DNA from 4 places in the Lonsdalea populi genome. Region 1 is predicted to be linked to each of the others. Evidence: predicted binding sites of a transcription regulator. Region 1 holds the regulator's gene; each other region holds the start of a gene.
The links. The regulator Fur, encoded in region 1, represses iron uptake genes when iron is present. The targets are predictions, from matches to a motif close to ATAATAATGAGAACNACTATCAA.
Positions count from the first base shown of each region.

Region 2: the regulator Fur is predicted to act here: its motif matches at 3,157-3,179, upstream of I6N93_RS12780 (Nramp family divalent metal transporter).
Region 3: the regulator Fur is predicted to act here: its motif matches at 4,076-4,098, upstream of fepD (Fe(3+)-siderophore ABC transporter permease).
Region 4: the regulator Fur is predicted to act here: its motif matches at 3,643-3,665, upstream of ftnA (non-heme ferritin).

Region 1 covers NZ_CP065534.1:1,213,734-1,220,919, forward strand. The annotation lists gene nagE (N-acetylglucosamine-specific PTS transporter subunit IIBC) at 1-1,237, shown strand, start outside; gene glnS (glutamine--tRNA ligase) at 1,447-3,105, shown strand; gene fur (ferric iron uptake transcriptional regulator) at 3,192-3,638, opposite strand; gene fldA (flavodoxin FldA) at 3,983-4,495, opposite strand; gene I6N93_RS05435 (methyl-accepting chemotaxis protein) at 4,884-6,557, shown strand; gene ybfE (LexA regulated protein) at 6,738-7,019, opposite strand.
Region 2 covers NZ_CP065534.1:2,913,788-2,920,973, reverse strand. The annotation lists gene recN (DNA repair protein RecN) at 1-1,218, opposite strand, end outside; gene nadK (NAD(+) kinase) at 1,303-2,181, opposite strand; gene grpE (nucleotide exchange factor GrpE) at 2,319-2,891, shown strand; gene I6N93_RS12780 (Nramp family divalent metal transporter) at 3,218-4,456, shown strand; gene I6N93_RS12775 (tautomerase family protein) at 4,498-4,698, opposite strand; gene I6N93_RS17295 (hypothetical protein) at 4,744-5,055, opposite strand; gene I6N93_RS12770 (FAD/NAD(P)-binding protein) at 5,085-6,578, opposite strand; gene I6N93_RS12765 (MFS transporter) at 6,606-7,186, opposite strand, start outside.
Region 3 covers NZ_CP065534.1:2,553,548-2,560,733, forward strand. The annotation lists gene I6N93_RS11225 (substrate binding domain-containing protein) at 1-236, shown strand, start outside; gene I6N93_RS11230 (DoxX family protein) at 340-753, shown strand; gene I6N93_RS11235 (alpha/beta hydrolase) at 859-1,461, shown strand; gene fepB (Fe2+-enterobactin ABC transporter substrate-binding protein) at 1,579-2,598, shown strand; gene entS (enterobactin transporter EntS) at 2,663-3,958, opposite strand; gene fepD (Fe(3+)-siderophore ABC transporter permease) at 4,129-5,172, shown strand; gene fepG (iron-enterobactin ABC transporter permease) at 5,183-6,217, shown strand; gene I6N93_RS11260 (ABC transporter ATP-binding protein) at 6,283-7,089, shown strand; gene I6N93_RS11265 (amino acid adenylation domain-containing protein) at 7,135-7,186, opposite strand, start outside.
Region 4 covers NZ_CP065534.1:1,989,245-1,996,430, forward strand. The annotation lists gene I6N93_RS08690 (DUF2158 domain-containing protein) at 1-78, shown strand, start outside; gene I6N93_RS08695 (transcriptional regulator) at 649-1,008, shown strand; gene I6N93_RS08700 (PAAR domain-containing protein) at 1,786-2,229, shown strand; gene I6N93_RS08705 (YebY family protein) at 2,445-2,783, opposite strand; gene ftnA (non-heme ferritin) at 2,960-3,469, opposite strand; gene I6N93_RS08715 (DNA polymerase III subunit theta) at 3,789-4,019, shown strand; gene purT (formate-dependent phosphoribosylglycinamide formyltransferase) at 4,185-5,363, shown strand; gene I6N93_RS08725 (bifunctional 4-hydroxy-2-oxoglutarate aldolase/2-dehydro-3-deoxy-phosphogluconate aldolase) at 5,963-6,604, opposite strand; gene zwf (glucose-6-phosphate dehydrogenase) at 6,727-7,186, opposite strand, start outside.

The DNA of each region.
Region 1 (7,186 bases):
TGCGTTAAACGGATTCGTGGGCTATCTCGTTCTGACCTCGCTGTGTTCGCCGGCGGCGGTCGCCATGATTCAGCAAATCCCGCTGGATCAGGTGCCGGCAGCGTTCGGTAAAATTGAAAATCAGTTCGTCGGTATCCTGGTCGGAGTAATTTCGGCCGAACTTTATAACCGTTTCAGCGGCGTTGAGCTGCCGCGAGCTCTCTCTTTCTTCAGCGGCCGCCGTCTGGTGCCGATCCTGACTTCCATGCTGATGATCGTCGTCGCCGCCATCCTGATGTACGTGTGGCCGGTGATTTACGGCGGTCTGGTCTCCTTCGGCGAACACATACAGCGTATGGGGTCCGTCGGAGCGGGGATTTACGCCTTCTTTAACCGCATGCTGATCCCTGTCGGTCTGCATCATGCGCTCAACTCCGTCTTTTGGTTCGACGTCGCGGGGATCAACGATATCCCTAACTTCCTGAGTGGACAGCAGGCTATCGATGCGGGTAAAGCGATTCCAGGCATCACCGGGCGTTATCAAGCGGGCTTTTTCCCTATCATGATGTTCGGCATGCCGGGTGCAGCGTTAGCGATTTATCACTGTGCCCGCACTGAGAATCGTAGCCGGGTGGCCGGGATCATGATAGCCGGCGCCTTTGCCGCTTTCTTTACCGGCATCACGGAGCCGCTGGAGTTCTCCTTTATGTTCGTGGCGCCAGTGCTGTATTTCCTGCATGCGCTGCTGACTGGGCTGTCGGTTTACATCGCCGCGAGCATGCATTGGATTGCCGGTTTCGGTTTTAGCGCAGGTCTGGTGGATATGGTGCTCTCATCCCGCAACCCGCTGGCGACGCAGTGGTACATGTTGATTCCGCAGGGGCTGGTATTCTTCGTTATCTACTACATCGTCTTCCGTTTTACTATCCAACGTTTTAATCTCCTGACGCCGGGGCGCGAAGCGGTTGCGACTGTCATAGAGACCCCGTCCACGCAGGTTTCATCTTCAGATAAGTTGGAAACGGCGGCTGAGGGGTATTTGCGCGCCGTCGGCGGGAAAGACAACCTGACCGGTATTGACGCTTGCATCACGCGCCTGCGTTTAAATGTGAAAGACTCGGCGCGGGTGGATGAAGCGTTAGCCAAACAGCTGGGCGCTTCCGGCGTGATTCGCCTGAACGCGCAAAGTGTGCAGATTGTTGTGGGGACGCAGGCTGAAACTATCGCGTTTGCTTTACGGCAGCTATCGAAAAAATAGGGCGACACTTTATCGGTCGGGTAATAACGTATGACCCCGCCGGGCGATTTCGTCATTGAAATATTCATAGCGGGGCGAAGATAAAACTTCACCCCGTTTTTTATGCTGTCCACGCCTATGCAATTTAGGTGAAACAAACGGTTGTTTCCCGGCGTGGCTTGTTGGATCATTAGCGGTTATGTGTTGTTTTTCGTTTTAAGGAATCAAGCATGAGTGAGGCAGAAGCCCGCCCAACGAATTTTATTCGCCAGATCATCGACGAAGATCTGTCATCTGGTAAGTATGATCATATTCAGACGCGTTTTCCGCCGGAGCCCAATGGCTACCTGCATATCGGTCATGCAAAATCGATTTGCCTGAATTTCGGCATTGCCGAAGACTATCACGGCCAATGCAACCTGCGTTTCGACGATACCAACCCGGTCAAAGAGGACATCGAATTTATCGAGTCCATCAAGCACGACGTCCATTGGCTGGGCTTCTCCTGGAGCGGCGAAGTCCGTTATTCGTCCAACTATTTCGACCAACTGCATCAGTACGCGATTGAGTTGATTAATAAAGGGCTGGCGTATGTCGATGAGCTGACGCCGGAGCAGATCCGCGAGTATCGCGGTACGCTAACCTCCCCGGGTAAAAACAGCCCTTACCGCGATCGCGACGTTCAGGAAAACCTGGTGCTGTTTGAAAAAATGCGCAGCGGCGGATTTGCCGAAGGCACCGCGTGCCTGCGCGCCAAAATTGATATGGCGTCGCCTTTCATGGTGATGCGCGATCCAGTGCTGTATCGCATCAAATTCGCCGACCACCACCAGACCGGCAACAAGTGGTGCATCTACCCGATGTACGACTTTACCCACTGCATTTCCGATGCGCTGGAAGGGGTGACTCACTCTCTGTGTACGCTGGAGTTCCAGGATAACCGCCGTCTGTACGATTGGGTGCTCGACAATATCTCCATCCCCGTGCATCCGCATCAGTATGAGTTTTCTCGTTTGAATCTGGAATATGCGGTGATGTCCAAGCGCAAACTGAACCAACTGGTGATGGAAAACGTCGTGGAAGGCTGGGACGATCCGCGTATGCCGACGATCTCCGGTCTGCGTCGTCGTGGTTATACCGCAGCTTCTATTCGCGAATTCTGCCGCCGTATCGGTGTGACCAAACAGGACAACACGGTAGAAATGGCATCGTTGGAATCCTGCATTCGCGATGATTTGAACGAGAATGCGCCGCGCGCCATGGCCGTGCTGGATCCGGTGAAAGTGGTTATCGAAAACCTGCCTGAAGGCCACGAAGAGTGGGTGACGATGCCAAACCATCCCAACCAGCCGGAGATGGGAACGCGTCAGGTCGGTTTCAGCCGCGAACTGTACATCGACCGTGCCGACTTCCGTGAAGCCGCCAACAAGCAGTACAAACGTCTGGTGCTGGGAAAGGAAGTTCGTCTTCGCAACGCCTATGTGATCAAAGCTGACCGTATTGAAAAAGACGAGCAGGGCGAGATCGCAACAATTTACTGTAGCTATGATCCAGATACGCTGAGCAAAGATCCGGCCGATGGACGCAAGGTAAAAGGCGTCATCCACTGGGTTTCCGTGGCGCACGGCATTCCGGCCGAATTCCGCCTGTACGACCGTCTTTTCAGCGTAGCGAACCCAGGGGCGGCGGAAGATTTCCTGTCGACCATCAACCCTGAGTCGTTGCAGATCGCGAATGGATTTGTTGAAGCCAGCATGGCGGAGGCTCTGGCGGAGAAAGCGTACCAGTTCGAGCGTGAAGGGTACTTCTGCGCGGACCGCGTTTACTCCAGCGCCGATCATTTGGTATTTAACCGAACCACAGGTTTGCGAGACACTTGGGCCGGTTGACTTTATCGTGCCCGAATAAAGAAAAAAGAAAACCGCCGTGGCGGTTTTCTTTTTTTGTGAATCATTTTTTCTGATTAGAAGAGGAATCAGTTCCCTTCGTGCAGTTTTTCGTCTTCACGGCAGTTGCCGGAGCTGCAGTGGCCGTACAGGTACAGACTGTGGTTAGTCAGTTTGATACCGTGGCGCTCTGAAATCTCACGCTGGCGAGCTTCAATGGATTCATCGCTAAATTCAATGACGCGTCCGCAGTCTAGACAAATCAGATGATCGTGATGCTGTTGCTGAGTCAGCTCGAAAACTGATTTTCCGCCCTCAAAGTTGTGACGAGTAACGATACCGGCGTCATCGAACTGGTTTAGCACGCGATAAACGGTAGCCAGGCCAATTTCCTCTCCCATATCAATCAGTTTTTTATACAAATCTTCCGCACTGACGTGATGGCAAGTTGGGTCCTGCAGGACTTCCAGGATTTTAAGACGAGGAAGGGTTACTTTCAGGCCGGCCTTCTTTAATGCGGTGTTGTTGTCAGTCATGCGGATTTAGTCCTGTTACTCTACTTTCATCAAGGGAGGCTAACTAGCCTAATATCATCGGTCGGCTCAAACATGTTTATTCGTCTCAATTATAGAACTGCATAGGCGAAATGAAAACCGCAGAACCGTAACCATATCAGGCTTACCCATCGGTGAGAGGGACGGCGCAACGCCGTTTTAAAAGCGAAAAATGGTGAGAAACCAGCTAACCGAAGGGGGTATTGTACCGCGCAAAGCGGAAAAGTTAAAAAAATGTATCTATATTTATGACAGGTTTTACCTATTGATACGGCTCCGACACAAACTTGTGCCGGGCCGCAACGGGGAGAACTGATCTAAAATGCTTACAAATTCAGCTCAGAACTGATTTGTTTAACCCATGCGCTCACGCGCTCCTCGGTCAGCTCCGGCTGACGGTCTTCATCAATCGCCAGGCCGATGAAGTGGTTGTCGTCAGCCAGACCTTTCGAGGCTTCGAAGTAGTAACCTTCGGTAGACCAGTTACCGACGATGGTCGCGCCGCGCGGTTCGATAATATCGCGCAAGGTGCCCATGGCATCACAGAAATACTCGGCATAGTCTTCCTGATCGCCGCATCCAAAGAGCGCTACGCGCTTTCCGGCGAAATCGATGTCTTCCAGCGTCGGAAAGAAATCGTCCCAGTCACACTGTGCTTCCCCGTAATACCAGGTTGGAATGCCCAGCAGCAGAATGTCGAAACGCTCAAGATCTTCTTTGCTGCTTTTGGCGATGTCATGGACTTCTGCGACATCGGAGCCCAGCTGCTGTTGGATTGCCTTGGCAATGTTTTCGGTATTGCCAGTATCGCTGCCGAAGAAAATACCTATAAGTGCCATGGATAATATAACCTCTTGATTCCTATTGATATGGTGCCTGAGCTACCACAGATCGGATAATGATAGCAGACCCTTTCTGAGGGAGAAACTTGTATCTGCCGGTGCCTCGACTCTCTCTGCCCTCGCGGTGATTTTTTATGTCATAGATATTTTTGTAATTTTTTTAATCTACTATCTTATTGAAAAACTTTAACTAAATATTATTTCTGGTTTTTTTCTTATTTTTGCGAAGTCTGTCCTCTAAATTTTTGTCCGATATTGACGATGGTGAACACTGAGCGCTTTGTCAGTGACGCCCAATCAGCACCGTGCTTTCCCTTAACAAAGGCGCTTCAGCCAGTCTTAGTTACACCAAACTTAATCTTTTGCTTCGGCAGGGAGTTTTGATATGCGATTGCTGAGAAATATTGCTATCCGTACGGCATTACTGTGGGTGTTGGGCACTTTCTGTGTGTTGTGGGGCGCGGTTTCGGCTTACACCTTCTATTCATTCCATGCGATGACCCAAACATCGCACACCAGCACGCTCCTGGTTAAAAATATGAACCTAGTCAACACGGGGAACGATCAGTATTTTCGTATGGTGACTCGACTGGCCAGATCGGTGGACTATCGTCGGTCGGGCGATATCGCCAATGCGGACAAAGAGCAGCGGTCTGCAGCGGAAGCGCTCAATAATATGAAAGAGGGTTTGGTGGCGTTCAAACAGATCGACCACGCCGGCATGGACAGTTCTTTGGCTGATGCGGTGGCCAACGACTGGACGAATCTTATCCAAAATGGCGTAGAGCCGATGTTCCAACGCGCGGCTGCCTCTGCGCTGGATGAGTATCAGGAATATGCTAAAACGACCGTCCCTGCGTTAAGTCGTCAGTTCGGCATTTCTGTTACGGCGTTCAACAAAGCGGGCGCTGAGAAGTTTAGCGCAGCGGGCGAGCGTTTCAACCGTCTGACTTTCATTGGCCAGACTATCCTGGTAGCGGGACTGATAGCGGGCATATTAATGTTGCTGTTCACCGATCGTTATCTGGTCAAATATTTGATGCGCCCTCTCAACGAACTTCGCGACTACTTCCAGATCATCGCCGCCGGGCGGTTGGGTAAACCGATCGTGGACTTCGGCAACAACTGCGTGGGCAAACTGTTCCCTCTGCTGCGCGATATGCAGGGCAGCCTGGCTAATACGGTCAGCACCATCCGCAGCAGCGCCGAATCCATTTATCAGGGCGTGGCGGAAATCGCCGCTGGCAACAATGACCTCTCGGCGCGCACGGAGTCTCAGGCCTCCGCGCTTGAAGAGAGCGCGGCCAGTATGGAGCAGTTAACGTCGACGGTGAAACAGAACGCCGAGAACGCCGGGCATGCGCGTCAGCTGGCGCAGCAGGCTTCGGTCACGGCCCACAAGGGTGGAGAACTGGTCGACAACGTGGTGAAAACCATGTCTGAAATTGCCAGCAGCTCCAAGAAGATTGCTGAAATCACCACGGTGATTAACGGGATTGCATTCCAGACCAACATTCTGGCGCTGAACGCCGCAGTGGAAGCGGCCCGCGCCGGAGAACAAGGGCGTGGTTTCGCCGTCGTCGCGGGGGAAGTGCGTAATCTGGCTCAGCGAAGCGCGCAGGCGGCCAAGGAGATCGAACATCTGATTTCCGATTCGGTACGCAGCGTCGATTCCGGATCGTCGCAGGTCGCGGACGCAGGAACGACCATGAGCGAAATAGTCCGCTCCGTATCGAACGTGACCGATATCATGGCGGAAATTGCCACGGCGTCCGAGGAGCAAAGTAAAGGGATTGCTCAGGCAGGGCAGGCGATTGCGGAAATGGATGGCGTCACACAGCAGAACGCCGCGTTAGTTGAAGAAGCGTCCGCCGCCGCGCGCTCGCTGGAAGAGCAGGCGGCTCTGCTGACGCAGGCCGTGTCGGTCTTCCGCCTGACGGAATCGTCGGCCAAAGACGCGCCCGTAGTTCATAGCCGTGAGGTAAAATCGGCCGCTCCCGCGCCTGCGTTAAAAGCACTCCCATCAGGGAAATCGGCGGATAACTGGGAAAAATTCTAACCAAGCCACGCGATTTCACACGCTAGCAGCTATGCCTGTTACCCTTATCGTCGCCGCGAGGAGCGCGATGATAAGGGCGGATTGGGAATTAGACTGAAAGATGTGCGGAGCGTGGGAGTCAGTGAACGTCGTAATGAAAACAATAAATTCGGGGCGTCTCTGACGACGCGTTATGTGCGATCAACGTGTTGCGCCTGCCAGCTGCGATAGCAAAATTTGCTCGATGAGCTCACTTCGGCTGATCTTTTTCTCTTCCGCCAACGCGTTGAGAATATCGACCGCTTCTGCGTTAATTTTCAGCTCAACCCGCCTTAACCCACGATTTTTGTCTCGTCTCAGCTGATTGCGCTTGTTGATTCTCAGCTGTTCATCTCGTGAAAGCGGATTGGTTTTCGGACGGCCCGGACGACGCTCATCAGCGAAAAGATCCGGCGTGGTGCGATCCGTTTGTTCTTTTGCCATAGGTAGTGGTACTGCAAAGATTCGGACCAAAAGGCGCATTTTATCTGCGACATTTTGATGATGTGGTTAACAATGCCAGTGGCTAGAAAGCCGACCCTTCAGTGCGTAAAGCGGGCGACATGATACCCCAGCGGAACCAGCCGCGACAATGGTTTACTGGTGTCGCG
Region 2 (7,186 bases), 1.7 Mb from region 1:
CATGTTGAGATGTTCAGTCGCGAAGGTGACATGGATGGAGAAGTGCCCGTGAGGCATCGCCAGTTCGCGCATGTTTTCGGTAATTAACTGTGAAAGCGCCTCCGCATGTTGGCTACGACGAGTATGTAGCTGTTCAGCGGTATGCAGCGCCTGCTGGTGATATTCATGTACTACCTGACTCAAGGCCTCATGATCGCTTTCCTGCTGGTCCAGCAGCTGTTGCTCATTCATCAGTTGCTGGCAAAACGTCGGCAGCTCTTCCGGCGCGACATGGTGTTTACGAGACAGCGACAGTTGGCGGGATAGCCGTTGCTCCAGTTCATACAGACGAACAGGGTCAAGCTCCATACGGTCGCTGTAGTGACGCAGCTCATCGCTGGCTTCACTGATCTGGATGTGGGCTTCGTCGAGAAAAGACAGAATTCCAGACAGTGATTCGTCCAGCCCAACCAGTTCCGTCAGCTTTTGGCGGGCGCTGTGCAGCATACCAAGCAGATTTTGCTCTTCACCTTCACTGAGGATATGCAGCGTCTGTTGGCTCAGGGACTGCAATTGCCCGCTGTTTGCCAGACGCTTGTACTCGGCGTCAATCTGTTCGTATTCACCAGCTTGAGGCACAAACTCGTTCAACTCTTTCAACTGGTACTGCAGCAGTTCGCGTCGTGCTTCCCGCTCAATGGCCGCTTGCTGGTGCTGAGCTAGCTCCCGGCAGCTCTGGTGCCACTGACGGCAAGTTTCTCGCATTGCTGACAGCAATTGCGGTTCGTCCGCATAAGCGTCCAGCAAATAGCGCTGATGTTCGGGTTTCAGCAGCAGCTGATGCGCGTGCTGACCGTGCAACTGAATTAAATGCTGACCCAGTTCGCGGAGTTGGGAAAGCGGCACGGCAGTGCCATTAATGAATCCGCGAGAGCGGCCATCGGCACCCACAACCCGGCGGAGAAGACATTCGTTGCTGTCATCTAACTGGTTATGTTCCAGCCACTCAAGTGCGGCTGGCGTATCAGCCAGAGAAAACCGCGCGCAGATGTCGGCGCGCGCCGCACCAGGGCGGACCATGCTGGCGTCAGCGCGATTTCCGAGACATAAACCCAATGCATCAATCGCAATGGATTTGCCTGCCCCGGTCTCTCCGGTAATGACGCTCATACCTGTCTGAAAATCAATCTCCAGTTCGCGCACGATGGCGAAGTTACTAATAGTGAGTTGAGCCAGCATGATGTTTTCCTGTATGTAAAAACAAGTGTCAATGCATACAGTATAAACTGGTTTTTTATACAGTAAAGTGGCTGAGTTGACTTATTAAAATAATTTTTTCGACCAACCCAATTTACTGCTCAATGTGTTGAAATAATTGTAATTTTCAGGATGGATAAGATTGAGATGGTGAGGGCTGCGGCGAATCAGCACCTCTTCGCCTTCCTGAATCGGAAGCGCGATCTGGCTATCGCAGCTTATCTCTAAGTCATTGGTGATTTGGGAAAATTTGAGTCTTATCGTACTGCTGTTGCTGATCACTAACGGGCGAGCGGACAGCGTATGAGGGAACATTGGCACCAGCGCGATCGCCTCCAGAGATGGACTGAGGATTGGACCGCCGCCGGAAAGGGAATAGGCGGTGGAGCCCGTAGGCGTCGAGATAATCAAGCCGTCTGAACGCTGTGAAAAGGCAAAACTGTCGTCAATATAGACCTCGAACTCGATCATATGCGCGACTTTGCCGGGATGAAGCACGACTTCGTTGATGGCGCTGCTGCTACTGTTCATGTGATTGGCACGGCAGACCTGAGCCTCCAGCATAAACCGGCTTTCGCGAATATAGCGCCCGGCGAGGACGTCGCTTAGCTGCTGCTGGGCGTGATCCGGGTCGAGATCGGTCAGAAAACCGAGATTTCCCCGGTTGACGCCGATGACGCTGATGTCATAGCGGGACAGCACCCGCGCGGCGCCGAGCATGTTTCCGTCACCCCCGACCACGACGGCCAGATCGGCCTGTTGCCCGACTTCCGCCAGGCTACCCGTGACGGCGTCAGAGAGGTTGAGTTCCTGGGCGATCTGTTGCTCGAGGATAACGGAATATCCTTTACCGGTTAGCCATTTGTAGAGCATTTCGTGTGTGGCCAAGGCGGAAGGATGTCGCGGATGACCGACGATACCGATGCAGTTAAATGTTTTATTCATTAGACGGTTAATCCTTGCGGGAAGAGGGCGTTCAGTGTTTTCAGCCGGGCAATATGTCAGGGTTCCCTTGAAACCCCCGTTTTGATCCCCATAATAAGCGAACAAGCGAGATGAATGCCAAAACCGCGGAGTATTTCATGAGTAGTAAAGAGCAGAAGTCACCGGACGAACAGGTTCAGGATCAAAAGAAAGCAGCAGACGCCGCCGTTGAAACGCCAGAAGCCGCCGATCCCCGCGATGAACGTATCGCTGAACTGGAGGCGCAACTGAGCGAATTACAGCAACGTGAACGCGAGAGCGTGTTGCGTTCTCGCGCTGAGAGCGAGAACATTCGCCGCCGTGCGGAGCTGGATGTCGAAAAAGCACACAAATTCGCGCTGGAAAAATTCGCCGGTGAAATGTTGCCTGTGATCGATAACCTTGAACGTGCGCTGGAAACAGCAGACAAGTCTAGCGATGCGCTGACAGCCATGATAGAAGGGGTAGAACTGACGCTGAAATCCCTGCTTTCTGTCGTGCACAAGTTTGGTATTGAAGTTGTGGCGGATGTGAACGTGCCGTTCAACCCCGAAATTCATCAGGCGATGACGATGATGGAATCAGCCGATCATGAGCCTAATCACGTGATGCTGGTCATGCAGAAAGGCTACACCCTGAACGGTCGTCTGCTACGCCCGGCGATGGTGGCAGTGTCGAAAGCTAAGGAGTAATTCTTCTGGCTTATCTTCAGGGCAGGTGAAACGTCAGCCTGCCCTGAAGAGCACCTATTCCCCCTTTCCCTTTTTTCCTCCCTCCAGATTCCCGGTTGAATGAATTTTTCGGCTGTTTTATGCCGAACCGGTTTTTTCAGGCCAAAAAGCAGCACATTGTTTATATTTTGTTAGTATTAGTTTTATGAAACGCATAGGGTTTTGTGTCAAAAGACATCATCATCTCTGCCTATCAAAATAATCATTTCTACCGATCTAAATGCACTTGATAATCATTCTCATATTTGTGAGAGTAGATTTACAGTAGGTTTAGAAGGGTCAATTTTATGTCGGAGAGTCGTGTTATCGCATCTGTCAGCCGCACATCCAGGAAGATCAAACTTTCCCTGATGGGGCCGGCCTTTATCACGGCGATCGGCTATATCGATCCCGGTAACTTCGCGACCAATATTCAGGCTGGGGCATCATACGGCTATCAGCTATTATGGGTGGTCGTTTGGGCTAACCTCATGGCGATGCTGATTCAGCTGCTTTCCGCCAAGTTGGGGATTGCGACCGGTAAAAATCTTGCCGAACATATTCGCGATCGCTTTCCTCGTCCTGCCGTTTGGGCCTATTGGGTGCAGGCGGAAATTATCGCGATGGCGACCGATCTGGCTGAGTTCATCGGCGCCGCTATTGGGTTCAAATTGCTGCTGGGCGTCTCTTTGCTGGAAGGCGCGATACTGACCGGTATTGCCACGTTCCTGATATTGATGCTGCAACAGCGCGGACAAAAGCCGCTGGAGATGGTGATAGGCGGTCTGCTGCTGTTTGTTGCGGCGGCCTATATCGTCGAGCTGATATTTTCTCGCCCTGAGCTGGCTTCTATCGCGCGTGGCATGGCAATCCCGAGCCTACCGACCTCCGACGCCGTGCTGCTGGCTGCTGGCGTGCTGGGGGCGACCATTATGCCGCACGTCATATATCTGCATTCGTCGTTGACGCAGCGCAAGGGAAACAATACCCGTAGCGATCGCTATGCTTCGACGAAGTTTGATGTGGCCGTAGCGATGACTATCGCTGGATTCGTCAACCTGGCCATGATGGCGACTGCGGCGGCAGCGTTTCACTTCAGCGGCAATACCCACGTCGCGGATTTGGATCAGGCATATTTAACGCTCAAACCGCTATTGGGACAGGCTGCCGCTACGATATTCGGCCTGAGTCTGGTCATTGCGGGACTGTCTTCGACAGTGGTGGGAACCCTGGCGGGGCAGGTGGTTATGCAGGGATTTGTCCACTTTAGAATTCCGCTGTGGCTGCGTCGAGCGGTGACCATGCTGCCGTCATTTGTCGTCATCCTGTGCGGTATGGACCCAACGCGGGTGCTCGTTATGAGTCAGGTACTGCTGAGCTTCGGTATTGCGCTGGCGCTGGTTCCGCTGCTGTTATTCACGAACGATCGCGAACTGATGGGCGATTTAGTCAATAGTCGGTGGGTAAAATCTATTGGCTGGGTTATCGTTGCCATAGTTGTGACGCTGAACCTCTATCTGCTGTTAGGTAGCCTGCTTGGTCTCTAATGTAAAGCGCGGCGCATTGAGCGCCGCGTCTTTGCGAGATTTTACTTTCCTTTTCTCAACTCGGTGACGGGAACGCCGCCAATTCCCCAATTATCCGTTTCAACTTCCTCAATCACCACGATGGTTGTGCTGGGGTTCTTGTTTAAAACGTCCACCAACAATTTTGTCGCACCTTCGATTAACTGCTTTTTCTGGTCGGCGGTCGCGCCTTCCCGTGTAATTTTGATATTGACGTATGGCATAGATTTCCTCCGAAGTAGACCCGAAAAGCATTTGGGGTCATCAAGTTACGAGAAGACATTCGAATCATTCATGGAACAAAGCTGCTCCAACTGCTGATACATTTCGATGACGCATCGTCCGGCATCCTGCAGCGCACGGGAGTTAACCTGCGGACGCGGCAGCACATAGGTATAGAAGTTTGGCCCTTCAGCCAGAACACCCAGCGCCCATAGCGATTTCTGCGTTTCTCCTTTACTGGAGATTGGATGCTGATCGCGATCGATATCTATTCCGCCGGGATGATAGTCCTGGTTGATGAAAGGGCGGATGACGCCCTGTGCGATCAGATTGCGGATAAACGGCGAATCATCATGCAACGCGGAGAAACTGTCGATCTTGGCTTTGATCAGTACATCGAATTCCGTCCGGCTGTTCGTATCGGTAAACGAGCTTTTAATCTCGAAACAGCCCGATTGGGCATTGAGCAGCAGTGTTGACGCAGGCCCCCCGCAAGCTTGACCACTCCCGCCTCCATTAGCGCCAGCAGTTCACGGTTACGCTCTAGCGGCGGCCCTACCGCGATGCGGTTAAAAATTGGCGCATAGTGTTCCAATAGACGCTGATGAGATTCGCCGGTCAACCCGCCGAAATCGATCGCATTGCGCAGAATGTCGCGCGCGTCTCTAATCACATCGGTGGCCGCTTTGACGGCACCCTCGATATTGCCTTGTTCCGCGGCGTGAAGATCGTCAATCAGATGCGCCATAAAGAACTCGGTGTAGTCCTGCAGCGAAGCGAATGACTTCCCGTGATGTGGATAAAACAGCGTGAGGATAGACTGACGATCGGCGGGATCTTCCTGATAGTTCGCGGCATCCGGCCAGTGCTTCTCCAGTGTGCTGCGATAGACGTAGCACATTTCTTTCACCAGCAGAGGCAGAACCTGTTTTTCAAAATCCAGCTTCGACGATCCCGTATCGCGGAGATTCTGTTGGCGAAGTTCGTCCAGGGCGGTGAGGGTGATGAATGCGGGATGGTATTGCCCTCCTACGCCCTTTTGGTTACGGCCGCGGCTACTGAACGGCAGCGCCTGACGCGAGAACAGGGCGACAGCCGGTTCGCGTCCGCTGGGCGTGTAGCGCAACCGGCCTTCCTCTTCGGTGAATACGCCCCCTCGACCATAGGTCAATTGCGACAGCACATCGTAAGCGGTAAGCCCCGTGCCTTGAATCAGCACTCGTGACTGCGGCGAGATGTCGTCCAGCATCGTGGTTGGATAAGTCGTGCTGAAATACTGAAGATGTGGATTGTGCGTGCGATTGGCAGCCACGAATTGCAGCAGAACGTGATCATCAATGGACAGCATATTGTGGCCGTGCCCGGTGGTGATAAAAACAAAATCGGCCGTGACGCACGTCCCGCTTTGCAGAGCAATCGTGGTTTTTCCGTTATTCTGTACCGTCATATTGGCGGCGCGGTATGGTCGATGGCTGATCACGAGATCGTGCGGCAGGCTGCGGGTAATTTCGTGGTATCCCCAGACGAGATATTTGCCCAGCAGGCGACGGGGAAGATAATCGTTTTCCTGAATTTCAGCGCCGTTTTTGTTTCGATAGCCGTTCGCTCTGGCCCACTCAAAAAAATTAAGCCCTTGGCGAATAGGACCGCTATTTTTGACCGATTCGTCACCGAATAGCGTGATTTGGCTGGCGACGGTATTCACCAGCAGGTGGTCGGGCTGTTGAGGACTGTGCGCGCCCGTGCCAATTTCATTGGGGTCAACGAGCAGGATTTCCATTCCTTCTGGATGTGGTGAGTGGTCATAAAGCGTAATTAAACGTTCAAGAATACTTAATCCTCTTGGGCCCATGCCCACTATTGCGACGGTAGTTCGAGCCATAACTCATCTCCTTTGAATGATCGAACATTAACGATTTCCTGTGGTGAAACAACTTATTCCAGATGCGATAAATAGCGAGACGGCACCGCATACAATGGCGGAAACGACCGCATGAGGACTGGATTTCAACGCATTGGCCAGTAAAGGACCGGCGATTTGTCCGATGCCGTAAGTCAGCGTGACCAGCCCAAGCAGATTGATATGTCGCGGAACGCGAATGCGTTTGGCTAACGGCATCACCAGCGAAGTCGTGCCCATAAACGTTGCGCCGAAACCGAGGCTGCTGATGATTAACAGCATGGGCGAGTCGCTTAGCAAGGTCATCAGGACGCAAACTCCCTGTAGGAAAAGATTCGCCGTCAGACATTGCAGCGTTCCCCAACGGCTCGCAGCCCATAGCCAGATGAAGCAGCCGGGAACGATGCCTAGACCGACCAGCGACCACAGGTGGCTGGCAAGAAGCGGGAATGCCAGTGTTTTGGCCATCAGCGGCAGATAGGTGGCAATGATGATGTAACCGAAGCCGGCGAGCCCATAGAGCAGCGCCAACTGCCACCAGAGAATGTTTTCCTGTTTGACCGGCGTGGGCGCGACGCCGACAGACGCCG
Region 3 (7,186 bases), 1.3 Mb from region 1:
CATGCCTGACGGCCGCCAAACAAGGGCTGGGCATCACCCGCGTCCCCAGCTTTGTCGCGGGCAACAGCCTGCGCAACGGAGAAGTCGTGCCGCTGCTGCAAGCGTTGGAAACGCCTCCAATGGGGATCTACGTCGTCTACCCCGCCGCCCGAGCGCTGCCCGCCAAAGTCCGCGCTCTGGTCAATTTTCTGGTCGAACGTTATGAGAGCGCACCGCCGTGGGATCAGGGGTGGTGACCATTATTGCCGAAAACGTAATAATTATTCGCAGTTTGCCTACTTAACGTCTGGGATGGAAACAGTATAGTGATGCCACACAATGCTAAATCGAAGGGTATTCATGATGATTGATAATAAAACGGCCCCCTATGCCGCACTTCTGCTGCGTGTCGCGCTCAGCATCCTGTTCTTCGCTCACGTAAGCCTGAAAATATTCGTATTCACCCCGGCGGGAACGGCCCAGTTCTTCGCCTCGTTGGGTCTGCCCGGCTGGCTGGCCTACGTCACCATCGCGTGGGAACTGTTCACCGCCGTTACGCTGCTGCTGGGAGTTTGGTGCCGGGGCACCGCGCTGGCATCCATCTTGATCCTGCTTGGCGCTATCTTCACCGTGCACGGTCCAGCAGACTTCTTCTTCAATAACCCGAACGGCGGTTGGGAATTCCCTGCGCTGTGGATCGTCGGCCTGATCGCGCTGGCATTAGTCGGCGACGGGCCTTATGCCCTGAAACCGACGAGATCGCGTCAAGCCTGATCCCGCTTCATCCGGGGCCTGTGCCTGACGCCAGCCCCGGTGCTATTCTCTCTCTTGCCGCTGCGGCGCACTGCCGTAGCCGATTTATCTACAGCGAGGGACCGTATGGATAATTCACCGATCATTTTTTTGCACGGCATCGGCGGCTATGGCCGCTATTTCGCTTCCGTGGCCAAGCGTTGGCAACAACAGTGGCCGTCCACGCATTTCGCCCTTCCCAATGGCCCTTTTCCCTTCACGCAAGGCGAGGGCTTTCAATGGTTTGATATCGACGACGATACTCCCGCCTTACGCAACGCCCGCATCGTCGCCGCACGTGCCACGTTCGATGCCATTATTCAGCAAGCGATAGACCGATACCAGATGACTGAACACCCGGAACGGGTCGCGCTGGTCGGGTTTTCTCAGGGCGCAATCATGGCGCTGGATACACTGGCGTCGGACCGCTGCCCCTATGGCGCAATCGTCTCCTTCTCGGGCTATCTGCCTGTGTTTACCGATGCCCGCATTGCGCGCCGAATACCGGTCGCGCTGATACACGGCATGGCGGACGACAAACTGCCCTGGCAGCATAGCCAGCAGATGGAACGTGTATTGACGCAGGCCGGAGTTGACTGCGAACTGCATTTGCTGCCGAACGTCGATCACCGAGTCTCCGTTACGGGCACCAACCTCGCCGGCGACTTCCTCGCCCGCGTCATGCGTTGATCGCTCTCCGGCGACGCCTCGCCGGGGATTTCGAGTTGTACCTCAGCGTGGTTATCGTTTACTCTCCTTCCCGAATCCGAGCACTACCTTGTCCGAATCAGGAGGAGTCTGACGGCTATGCAAGGCTACGCCTATTCCCAATTTCCCCGGCTGTGCGCACTGATGTTCAGCGCCCTGCTCACACTCATCAGCGGCTGCGACAATCAGAACAGCGACAGTCCCACGCCCCCTTCTTCCGCCGACGCCCACGACGGCTGGCCGCGAACGGTCCAAACGTTAAAAGGCCCGCTGACGCTGCAACATCCGCCGCAGCGCATCGTGTCCACCAGCGTCACCATTACCGGTACGCTGTTGGCGATTAATGCGCAGGTGATCGGTTCCGGCGCCACCAGCCGTAACTCTACGGTGTCCGACGATCAGGGCTTTTTTATCCAGTGGGGACAAGAAGCCAGAGCGCGCAATGTTAAGCCGCTGTACATCACCGAGCCTAACGCGGAAGCCATTGCCGCCGCGTCACCGGATCTGATCGTTATTGCCGCCACCGGCGGCGACTCCGCGTTGAAACTCTATGACCAGCTTTCCGCCATCGCCCCAACGCTGGTGATCGACTACGGCGATAAGAGCTGGCAGCAGTTGGCCGAACAGTTGGGTGTAGCGACGGGCCGCGAAAAAGAGGCCCATGACGTCGTCGACCGCTTTGAACAGCGCGTACAGGCGATCAAACAGGCGATTTCGCTGCCGCCGCAGCCGGTTTCAGCGCTGGTGTATTACGAAGACGGACGGGGGGTGAATATCTGGACCCGCGCTTCCGCGCAAGGCCAGCTCCTGTCGGAGTTAGGCTTTCAGCTGGCCGATCTGCCGCCTGGCCTGCCGACCGAAACCAGTCAGGGTAAACGGCGGGACATCGTACAAATCTCGGGAGAGAACATGGCGGACAGTCTGAACGGCAAATCTTTGCTGCTGTTTTCCGCCGATGAAAAAACGGTCGGCAATCTGATGAATAATCCGTTCCTGAGCCACATCGAGCCTGTTGTGCAACAGCATGTGTGGGCGATGGGGCCGGACACGTTCCGGCTCGATTATTACAGCGCTAACAATATGCTGAACAATATCGAGCATTTTTTCTGCAAGCCTTAATCCTTCATGTCCCCGATTCGGCCGCGTCTCTGCGGCCTGCGTCCACGCTTCTGTCCATCGTCGCCTAAGCGTGGCGCGAGGAGGATCGCTCCGCCTCATCCGGCCCTTCGCCAACCGGTTCTTCCTCATTAACCTGCCCGAACGTACATCGGCGCAAAGGCCGAACCAGCAACATCAGCCCAAGTCCCAGTATCGCCGCCGCGCCGCCGAAAGACATAAGGCTTAGCGCCGGCGTCATAAGCCGGGTCATCGCCCCCAGACCCAGCGCGCCGATCGAATCGCCGGTCACGTCCTGCGCCGACCCCAGACTATTCACGCGTCCCAGCAGCCTGTCCGGCGTATGCGTCTGAATCAAAGTGAACTGCAGCAGGGAGGCAATGGCGTTGAGATAGCCGTAACAAACCAGCGCCGCCAGCGCCACGGCGAAATAGCCCGCCGCGCCCAGCAGCGCCACAGACAGGAACGCGCCCATCGTACAGACTAACAGCACCATCCCCGGCCGACTTACGCCGGAAACCCAGCCGCTGGTAAACGCGCCCAGCATCGCCCCCAGCGGCACCGCGGAGTACATTAGGCCGATGGCTGAGGGGCCGGCGTGATAAACATCGTTCGCCAACCCAGGAAACAAGACCCGCATCGCGCCGATCATGCTGACCAGCAGACCGAGCACCACCACCCAGCCGACCACCGGGTGCGAACAGACGAATTTTACGCCGCCCGCCAGCGAACGCAGCGGATGCTCCGGCTCGCAGGCCTCCGGCTGAAGAGACGGCAACCGCATGAGCGGGATCAAGGTGCCCAGAGTGCCGATAGCCGCCACGGCGAAACTCCAGCCGACGCCGCCCGCCACGATAATGACCCCGCCCAGCGCCGGCGACAGGATAGCCCCCAGTCGTACCGTCAACATACTCAGCGCACCGGCGGCCGGAAGATTCTCCCGCCCCACCAGCAGCGGGATCACCGCCATCAGCGCCGTCATGCCTAAGGCGCCGAAGAACCCATCCCAGGCGGCCAGCACGTACAGCGCCACGAGAGACGGCGAGCTGGAAAAAGCATTGAGGCTGAGCGCGACAAAACCCAGTCCGCAGGTGCCGCGCGCGAACAGGATGAGTTTGCGCCGGTCGAAACGGTCCGCCAGCACGCCGCCGCACATCAGGCCGATAAACATCCCCACGCCGTCGAGCGCCACCGCCACCCCGACTTGCAGGGTGGAACCGGTCATCGACTGGATTTGAATGGGCACGCCCACCGCCAGCATACCCAACGAGAACACGGACAACATTCTTGCGACGAAAATCGCACGAAAATGGGCATTATTTTTAAGCAAACTGAAGTCAAGCAAGACGGAGGTTCTAGCCATAATATTCCATAAAATAAAGGTGATACCGCCCGTTCAGCGGGGGGGCTGAATGGCGTCAACACGCGGTCTACGTCAATGTATTTGCTCACCGAGGCATGCTAACATAGCGGCTCGATAATATTAATGATAATCATACTCATCTTCACATATTAAGGAGCTGTTCGTTGGCGATGTCACTTCCTTCGCATCAGGCGCCTCTCGCCGCCAATCAGCCACCCGCCCGTTATTCTCAAGCCTTTCGGCGTCGCACCGGTCTTCTTTTCTTCCTGCTGCTGCTGGCGCTGGTCGTCGTCGCCAGCCTGACTATCGGGGCGAAATCGATTTCTCCGGCCGTGGTCTGGCACAGTTTGACCGGTCAGATCGATACGGCCGACAGCACGATCATTCTCAATGCGCGTCTGCCGCGCACGCTGGCGGGTGTCATTGTCGGCCTCGCGCTGGGCGGCGCGGGCGCCGTGATTCAGGCGCTGACCCGTAATCCTTTAGCCGACCCCGGCATCCTCGGCGTCAACGCGGGCGCTAGCTTCGCCATCGTCATCGGCATCACCTGCTTCGGCATCAGCAGCATGACGGCCTGGCTGGGATTCGCCTGGATAGGCGTGCTCGTCACCAGTCTGGCAGTCTGGCTGATCGGCACGCTCAGCGGCGGGCGCATCAACCCGATTCGCCTAACGCTGGCGGGCGTGGCACTCAGCGCGGTCCTGTCCGGCCTCTCGTCATCCCTCTCGCTACTCGACCCGCAGGCCTTCGATCAGATGCGCATCTGGGAAGCCGGATCGCTGGATATCCGTTCGCTGCGCAACGTAGCCATCGTTGCGCCGACCATACTGTTGGGCGCGGTGCTGGCGCTGTTCGCCGCCCGTTCGCTGAACGCGCTGAGCATGGGCGAAGATATCGCAATGGCGCTGGGCACCCGCATCGTTCTGATTCGCGTCGTCGCCGTGCTGGCCATCATGCTGCTGTGTGGTTCCGCCACCGCGCTGGCAGGGCCGATTGGCTTCGTCGGCCTGATGATCCCGCATGTCGCCCGCTGGTGGGCGGGGCCGGATCAGCGTTGGATCATGGTGTACTCGTTTCTGTTCGCCCCCATCCTGCTGCTCTGCGCCGATATCGCGGGCCGTCTGCTGGCGGCAGGCGAGCTGCGCGTCTCCATCGTGACAGCCTTTATCGGCGCGCCGGTTCTGATCTGGCTGGTTCGCCAGCGTAAAGCCTGAGGAAACAGAGATGGCCAGTAAGATACTCTCGCTTCGCGCGCCCGGCGGCATCGTCAGCGGTCGCTTCGCCAGACGAACCCTGCTCGTCAACGCGCTGCTTCTGATGCTGGGCCTGCTGCTGCTGACGGTCGCCATGGGGCTGGGAACGCTGAAAATAGCCCCGCTCGACGTATGGAAGGCGCTAGCCGGTCACACGGACGGCGGCATTCAGACCGTCGTCACCCAGTGGCGAGCGCCGCGCGCTGCGATGGCGCTGCTGTTGGGCGCGAGCCTCGGGCTAAGCGGCGCCATTTTTCAGTCCATTATCCGCAACCCGCTCGGCAGTCCGGATATCGTCGGTTTCAACACTGGCGCCTTCACCGGCGTATTGCTGGCGGTCATGGTGTGGGAAGGCGACTACTACCAGATCGTCAGCGGCGCCGTCATGGGCGGCATTGCCGCCGCCGCGCTGGTGTATCTGCTGGCCTGGCGCAAAGGCATTAACGGTTTCCGGCTGATTATCGTCGGCATTGCCGTCGGCGCTGTGCTGTCTGCCTTTAACACCTGGCTGATCATCACCGGTTCGTTGGAGCATGCCATGACCGCCACGCTGTGGGGAACCGGCACACTCAACGGCATGACCTGGACCAAAGCGCAACCCGCGCTATGGCTCACGCCGCTGGCGACGCTGGCCGTGTTGCTGCTGGGCAAACGCCTTCAGCTACTGGAAATGGGCGACGACAGCGCCCGCGCGCTCGGCGTTAACGCGGAGGCGAGCCGCCTGTGGTTGATGCTGTTCGGTATCGTACTGACCGCGCTGGTCACCGCCACCGCGGGGCCGATCTCCTTTATCGCCCTCGCCGCGCCGCAGATCGCCCGCCGCCTGACCCGCGCCAGCGCCACGCCGCTGGTGTCCGCCGCCCTGGTCGGCGCCACGCTGCTGCTGGCGGCAGATATGATCGCCCAGCACGCCTTCCGCCAGGTCCAACTGCCGGTCGGCGCCGTGACCGTCAGCATCGGCGGCATTTACCTGATCTGGCTGCTGATTCGCGAGTCGCGCCATTGACCGACGCCCGTCTCCGCATTCTCCATGCGGGAGACGGCTCAACCGTTGTTTAGAGTGAGTGATTGATGACACCGTTTTTGCATGCCGCCCACCTGACATTGGGCTACGACCATAAAATCATTGCCGAAGACCTGAATGTGACCATCCCGGCGCATCAGTTCAGCGTCATCGTCGGCCCCAACGCCTGCGGCAAATCGACGCTACTGCGCGCGCTGTGCCGATTGCTGAAACCGCTGGCGGGCGAAGTGTTGCTGGACGGCAAAAATATTCACACCATTCCCACCAAGGCCCTCGCCCGCCAGATCGGCCTGCTGCCCCAGCACGCGATCGTGCCGGACAACATCACCGTGGCCGATCTCGTCGCGCGCGGCCGCTACCCGCACCAAAGCCTACTGCGCCAGTGGAGTGAGGGAGATCAGGCGGCGGTCGAACAGGCGATGCAGGCCACTAACGTCAGCGCGTTGGCGGACTGCAGCGTGGACGAGCTTTCCGGCGGACAGCGTCAGCGGGTCTGGATTGCGATGGTGCTGGCCCAGCAAACGCCGCTGCTGCTGCTGGATGAACCCACCACGTGGCTGGATATCGCCCATCAGATCGACCTGCTCGATCTGTTCCGCGAGCTGAACCAGCAACGCGGCCATACGCTGGTCGCCGTCCTGCACGACTTGAATCAGGCCTGCCGCTACGCAGACCATCTCATTGTTATGCAGTCGGGCCGCGTGATGGCGCAGGGCGCGCCCGCCGAGATCGTCACTGCTGAGCTGGTGCGCGACGTCTTCGGCATGACCTGCGTGATTATCGACGATCCGGTGTCCCATACGCCGCTGATCGTGCCCTGCGGACGCTATCACCCGGCGCCAAAGGGGCTGTGACCTACTGATACCTCGGGCGGAGCACCGCGTCTCCGCCCGATCGCCCTACCGTGATTGGCGCTCGGCCAGCGGCATCAGCCGTCGATTCAGCTGCGGC
Region 4 (7,186 bases), 780 kb from region 1:
GCATTAAAAAAAGAGATCCTCGTTGCGGCCGATGCCGTTAAGCACTATCGGGAAGAAGGTCCCTTCGGTGTTTGCTGACCTTAAGGTGGCCTACGCCACCTTAAGGTCAGCTATGACGTTGACGCTTGACTCTAACTGGATAACCGCTGAGCATCCTAAGGCGCTTCTCAAGCGCAGCCATATTATAACTAACCATGCAGACTCAACCTCCCGTAAAATTCAGCTTTGCTTCATGCTGTTATCCCAACACTATAAGGTTATCTCCACCCGTGAAGTCGCCTTCAAAAGTTCGTTGATGCCGAATTAAACTAATCTCTCACTCAGTTCATGACCAATAACTGTTGATCCGATAATATGAAGCTAGTTAAATACGAGGGTCAATGGGAAATAATCACACATCGATGGTGCCAGTTATTTAATAGAGAGAAAAACATTACCAGAGTGACATCATTTCGCTACATGGCATCAAGCGTAAATTAACCTTACAATAACAACACACTTGCTACATGGTTATTTTTAATCAGAACATCACTTGACATTTTTTACCCTGAATATATTCATGTGGCGAAACAGAATTACTTTTATAAAAGTCAACTTGTACTTAACCACGCCGAACTAAAATCTCGGCTTAAAATAAACCTTATGCTAATGAAAGATCTAGACCATCGTCTTATTTCCAGACTCGCTGAACTCAATATCAACGGTTTTTCCAAAGCCGATATGGCCAGAGCCGCAAACGTTAGCAAGCAAGCGGTTACCGGATGGTTTAGAACGGGAACGATAAGCAAAGCCTCCGCACTCGCCGTAGCGGATGCTAGCGGTGTTTCTGTCGCCTGGCTGTTTGGTAAAAAAGTAGACGAAGGCTCTGGACTGAAAGAACGTGAAATGCGAATGCTTAAATTATTTCGTCAACTTCCTGAGCCAGAACAAGATCACATGATCGACTTATTCCAAGTCCGACTTACGAAAATTGACGAATATGTAGAAAGTATTTGCGTGAAAGAGTGAAGCAAAAATGAAGAGGTTCTTTTATTTTCAACCACCATTTCCTCTGTGTGATTAAGGAATGAAAAGCTTCAAGGCTCGGCTAAAAAATCATATAGAGCATGTCAAAAAGGCTCTGAACATTGCACCACTGAAGGAACCACTCGGCAGGCGTTGATTCTACCCTTTCTGGATATTCTTAGTTTTAATGCCTACGGCCCAAAAAGGTCCGAGCAAAATACGGCGCTGACCTCCCGGCAATGAAAACCGGTGAACGCGTGACTTTGCGTTGGTACAGTGACAGCAGAATAATGCGGTGATAAGCGATAGCTTCGGGTTATCCCGTGCCAGTTGTATTGAATGACTGACGACGCACAAGTGCCAGAGAGATGAACGTTGTTCCCCCCTCTGTCACTTTGGTACTTTTGTTTTAAGGGCGGTAGTCATCCGTATTTGTCGCCAAAAATTCGTCGCTGCCGTCACTCAACACACCAGGTGTTGGTTAGACGATGACGCGCTATGCAGTAGCATTCTTTACAAGCAACCCCGGACAAAGCGTTTTTACCCACCGTTTGAAATCACCTAGAGACTTATCTTCTTTCTTCCATCGATAGAAAAATGCAGGACCCTTATCGCCAAGACTTGACGCTTACGGAATGACCCTTTATGCATGAAATGACAACGATCTCAGGTGTTCGATTTAACTAATTGTAGCTACCTACAATGCCGAGGTGGCTAACTGTCTGACGTCTGACTTTCAAGCAACATTAAAGTGGTCTTTACAGTAAAGGGATTTTTACTATGCCGGAAGCCGCCCGTCTAAACGACATTGGCAGTGGTCACGCGTGTTTTCCTGCAACTAAACCGATCTATGTTTACCTAAAGTCGACAGCAAGAGATGAACCGGGCACCGTGACGGGACAAAGAGAAATACTGACCGGGGAAGGAAAGTGGCTGGAAGCCGCCAGCTCAGGGCTAGGAGCGCTAATACCCACTCAGATTGCCGATAAGCTGAATGGCAAAACATTTACCCACTTCGACCAATTCCGTAAAGCGTTTTGGCTAGCAATTGCCAATGATCCTGAATTATCTAGTCAGTTCAATATATTAAATATCGAACGAATGAAGCAGGGTCAGGGGAGGGCTAAAGAATATACCTTTTATAAAAAAGACGGATATTGTATTCGGGCTAGAAAAAAACAATCAATAAAAAAAGACCGAATACGACTCCTGTATTCGGTCTAGGGAAATGGCTCTGGGGTAGAGCCGTGCGCTAAAAGTTGGCATTGACGCAGGCTTGGGAACCCACCCTTTAAGCGTAGACGAGGCATTTCCCTTTTCCAGCTATGTATGAGCCAACTTAGTACTTTTAGCCGTTATTAAACACATTTTTGTGATCACGAACTTGGTCATCGTAGCTCTCCCACCATCAATAACATGTTGGATGAAGAACGCTTAGGTCACTTGCACAGCTGTTGCGCACGGCTCACAAACGGTTGCAAACTTTTTTTCTGCCCGGGTTGGCGGGGATCGTCCAGCAGGATGATATCCAGCGACTGAGCGTTAACCTTACCCTGTCGAACCTGTGTCCGCGCGACATCGTTTAGCGGATATTGCATCAATGTGCCGGGATTGATGACATAGAGCGCGTTACCGGGGCGGCAGATCAACTGCACTTCTTCACGAGTAAATGCCCAGTTATCGCCATATTGCAGTTTGCTGATGTTCGCGATCCCCGCCGCCGCGTGCGCTGAAGCGCAAAAAGCGGCCGTTAACAGGAGCCAAATTAAATTTTTCATTTTGATTTCCACAGCAGAATAGATCGTCGTATTTACAAGGATTTTTGACTTATGCCGTCACGAATAAACGCAGTGGGATCATAACGACTGACTTGAGAGAAGTCGAGCCAGGGGGGGATTGGAAAAAAAATATAAGGCGACACAGCATCAGCATCAGCATCGCCTTTGTGCCGTTATCAGGCAGCAGGCGTGGTGCTGGCTGCCATTCTTTTGAGATCTTGATCGATAAAGAACAGTCCACCTTCGGAAGTGCTTACCATCGCCAATTTATCCAGAATAGAGTTGAACAGCTTCTCTTCTTCATGCTGCTCAGCTACATACCATTGCAAGAAATTAAACGTGGAATAATCCTGCAACGTCATGGCCGCATGCGCGAGTTCATTAATCTTTCCGGTAATCAACTGTTCGTGTTCGAAGGTCAACTTGAAAATATCAGTCAGAGAGTCGAATTCTACCGGCGGAGCTTCGATAGCGCCGAGGATCGGCATACTTCCCGTATCGTCCAGGTAGTCAAACAGACGCTGCATGTGCTCCATTTCTTCCTGAGAGTGAGACTTCAGGAAAGCCGATGCACCTTCAAAGCCTTTATTTCCACACCACGCGCTCATCTGCAAATACAGGTTGGCTGAGTAGAACTCTAGGTTCAGCTGTTCATTCAGCTTTTCAATCATTTCTTTTTTTAACATGTTAAATCCTTTTCCACTGACAGGGGATTATTCGAAAGGCATTATGCACAAAAATATAAAAATTAAAAACATACTATTAACTAATGATCTCATTATTTTTATCCCAAATTCAAAGTATTATCATTTATCTATGAGAATGGTTTTCATTGTTCTCTGTCGACATCAAATTTGATTTGATAATGATTTTCATTATTGGAAATTTAATTTAACGACTCATTTTCCTTGCCATAAAAACAGAGGCGTCTAAGCAAAGCCTGACGTAACTTGCCATTTTATCCGGGCTGTTTTATGTTTGTCGCGCCATACACAGGAGGACATCATGGGACATAATCTGGCCGACCTTCCATTCGAAGAGATGGAAAAAGTAAACGTCGATCTCGCCGCTTCCGGCGTCGCTTTCAAAGAGCGCTATAACATGCCGGTCATCCCTGACGTGCTTGAACAACAGCAGCCCGCACATTTGCGCGATTATTTCCGCGAACGGGTCAGCTTCTATCGTCAGCTTTCTTTGCAGTTCTCCACCCTGCCCTACGACCCTAACGGTAAATGATCCGTTAGTGCCGTCATCGGTCAAGTGATGACGGTTTTCTTCCCCCCTTACTTGCCTCTGCAAAATCACCATCCAAATAACTTGAAATGTCCGCCGGATGCGCACGCAAACGGTTTCGTTTATACTGCGCCGGAATTCTTATTAACCGCCTCGGATACTACTTTTATGTTAACAATTGGAACCGCCCTGCGTCCTGGAGCCACCCGCGTCATGCTGCTGGGATCGGGCGAGCTAGGAAAAGAAGTGGCGATTGAATGCCAACGTTTGGGAATTGAAGTCATCGCGGTGGATCGCTACGCCGATGCGCCGGCCATGCAGGTCGCTCACCGTAGTCACGTCATTAACATGCTGGACGGCGAAGCGCTCGAACGGCTGATTGCTCAGGAAAAACCTGACTACATCGTCCCCGAAATCGAAGCCATCGCCACCGAGACGCTGGTGGCTCTTGAGAAACAGGGGCAGCGCGTCGTCCCATGCGCTCAGGCCACCCGATTAACCATGAATCGGGAAGGCATTCGCCGTCTGGCTGCGGAAACGCTAGGCGTTCCGACCTCTCCCTACCAGTTTGCCGACAACGCTGAAAGTTTTCGCGAAGCCGCGCAGAACATGGGTTTTCCCTGCATTGTAAAACCCGTCATGAGCTCATCAGGGAAAGGCCAGAGCCTGATTCGTGACGCGCAGCAACTGGACTCGGCCTGGCGCTATGCGCAGGAAGGCGGACGGGCCGGAGGCGGAAAAGTGATTGTTGAAGGGCTGGTGAAATTTGATTTCGAAATCACCCTGCTCACCGTCAGCGCCGTCGATGGCCTTCATTTTTGCGCTCCGATTGGACACCGCCAGGAGGATGGAGACTACCGTGAATCCTGGCAGCCGCAGCAGATGAGCGCTGTGGCGCTTGAGCGGGCAAAAGCTATCGCCGGCAAGGTCGTTAAAGCGCTCGGCGGCTACGGCCTATTCGGCGTTGAACTGTTCATCTGTGGCGATGAGGTCATTTTCAGCGAAGTTTCGCCGCGACCGCACGATACCGGAATGGTGACGTTGATCTCGCAGGATCTGTCCGAGTTCGCATTGCACGTTCGCGCTTTCCTCGGCCTGCCGGTTGGCGCCATTCGCCAATACGGCGCTGCCGCTTCTGCCGTGATACTGCCAAGTCTGACCAGCAGCGACGTCCGCTATCAGGGACTGGAGCAAGCTCTGCGGCCACAGACGCAAATCCGCCTGTTCGGCAAGCCGGAAATTAACGGCCAGCGTCGAATGGGCGTCGCGTTGGCGATGGGTGTTACAACAGACGCTGCCGTGCAGCGCGCCAAAGCCGCCGCCGCCGCGGTCCAGGCCAACGGTTGACATATAGCGGCGCAGCCTGCCTGCGCCCTTTTTCTCTGCCTCATTCGATATCTCACACTATCGCCGAGCAATCATGGGTATCACCCCGAGCGTGTCGATTGACATCTGGAGAATAGGCCCAGACAACATTGGACATAGGATGAAAACGGTTGGTACAGGCAAAGCATCAAATCGCGTAAAGCAATATCCATGCGCCACGTCCGGAAGCTTCACGCATTACACGTTTATTCGTCCCATAATTGGGGATGATGCAGCGGTGAATAATACACTGATAGCCGCAGCGCATGCTGGCTTTGAGGAGTACCACAACTGTTGCGGATTTAGTGAGATCAGTTTTCACTAAGTGATGCATCGAAAGCCCAGCCTGCAAGAGCCATAGAGACATCACACGAGGGATTGCAGGGCCAGGTCTTGTAAAACAGCGGCTGGCAGATCCTAATCAATTGATAAAAGGGATTAAAGAGTTTGGGCGCAGTCCAGCGAACGACCAAATTGGGGTCATCGTCAAACAAAAAACCATCTCCGAAGAGATGGTTTAGCGCTGGCGCGATACACGGTCAAAGCGTCATTCACACTATGTCCGCGTTCGATGTGCCAAATCAGGCTTGAGCGCCGTTAATGGCGGTACGAGCCAGTTCTGTGATGCGACCATAATCGCCGCACTCCAGCGCGTCAGCTGGCACCAGCCATGAGCCGCCTACGCACAGCACGCTTTTCAGCGCCAGATAGTCGCGATAGTTGTTCGGCGTAATACCGCCGGTTGGGCAGAAACGGATTTTGCTGAACGGACCTGCGATAGCCTGCAGGGCTTTCACGCCACCGTTAGCCTCAGCCGGGAAGAATTTGAACTCAGTCAATCCGTAATCCATACCCAGCATCAGTTCTGAAACGGTGCTGATACCTGGAATCAGCGGAATATCGCCCGCCGTCGCCGCTTTCAACAGCGGTTCAGTCAAACCTGGGCTGATGGCGAACTGCGCGCCGGCACCGACCACCTGTGCCAGTTGCTGAGGATTGGTTACCGTTCCCGCCCCCACGATCGCGTCCGGCACTTCTTTCGCAATCAGGCGAATCGCTTCTACCGCACATTCGGTGCGCAACGTGAGTTCCAGTACGCGGATGCCGCCGGCGACCAAGGCTTTCGCCATCGGAACCGCATGTTCCAGTTTATTTACGACGATCACCGGAATAACCGGGCTAGCCGTCAAAATCTGTTCCGCACTGGTTTTCCAGTTTTTCATTAAGCGCTTTCTCCAGTCATACCCAATGGACATTGATTAATTTGGCGCGGTCGCCCCATCAGTAGACCGCGCCAGGATTTATTACCGCTTAGCGCCCGACAGCCGCAGGCAGCGGATAATGACTATTCGACTTCATTCCAGGAACGGCCATCACGGGTAATCATCGCCACGGACGCCACCGGGCCCCATGTGCCAGCCTGATAAGGTTTAGGCGCATCGTTGTCCTGATCCCAGGCTTCCATAATGGAATCTACCCATTTCCAGGCTTCTTCCACTTCGTCACGTCGAACGAACAACGCCTGAATACCTCGCATCGTTTCCAGCAGCAAACGCTCGTAAGCGTCCGCCAGATGCTCCTGATTGAACGTTTCGGAGAAGCTGAGATCCAGCTTGGTCGTCTGCAGTCGGTGCTTATGATCCAGACCCGGGATCTTGTTTAAAATCTGAATTTCGATCCCTTCGTCAGGCTGAAGACGAATAATCAGTTTGTTCTGCGGCAGTTGCTGATAAGAATCATGGAATAGATTCAGCGCCGGGTTTTTAAAGTACACCACGACTTCTGAACATTTGCTTGGCAACCGT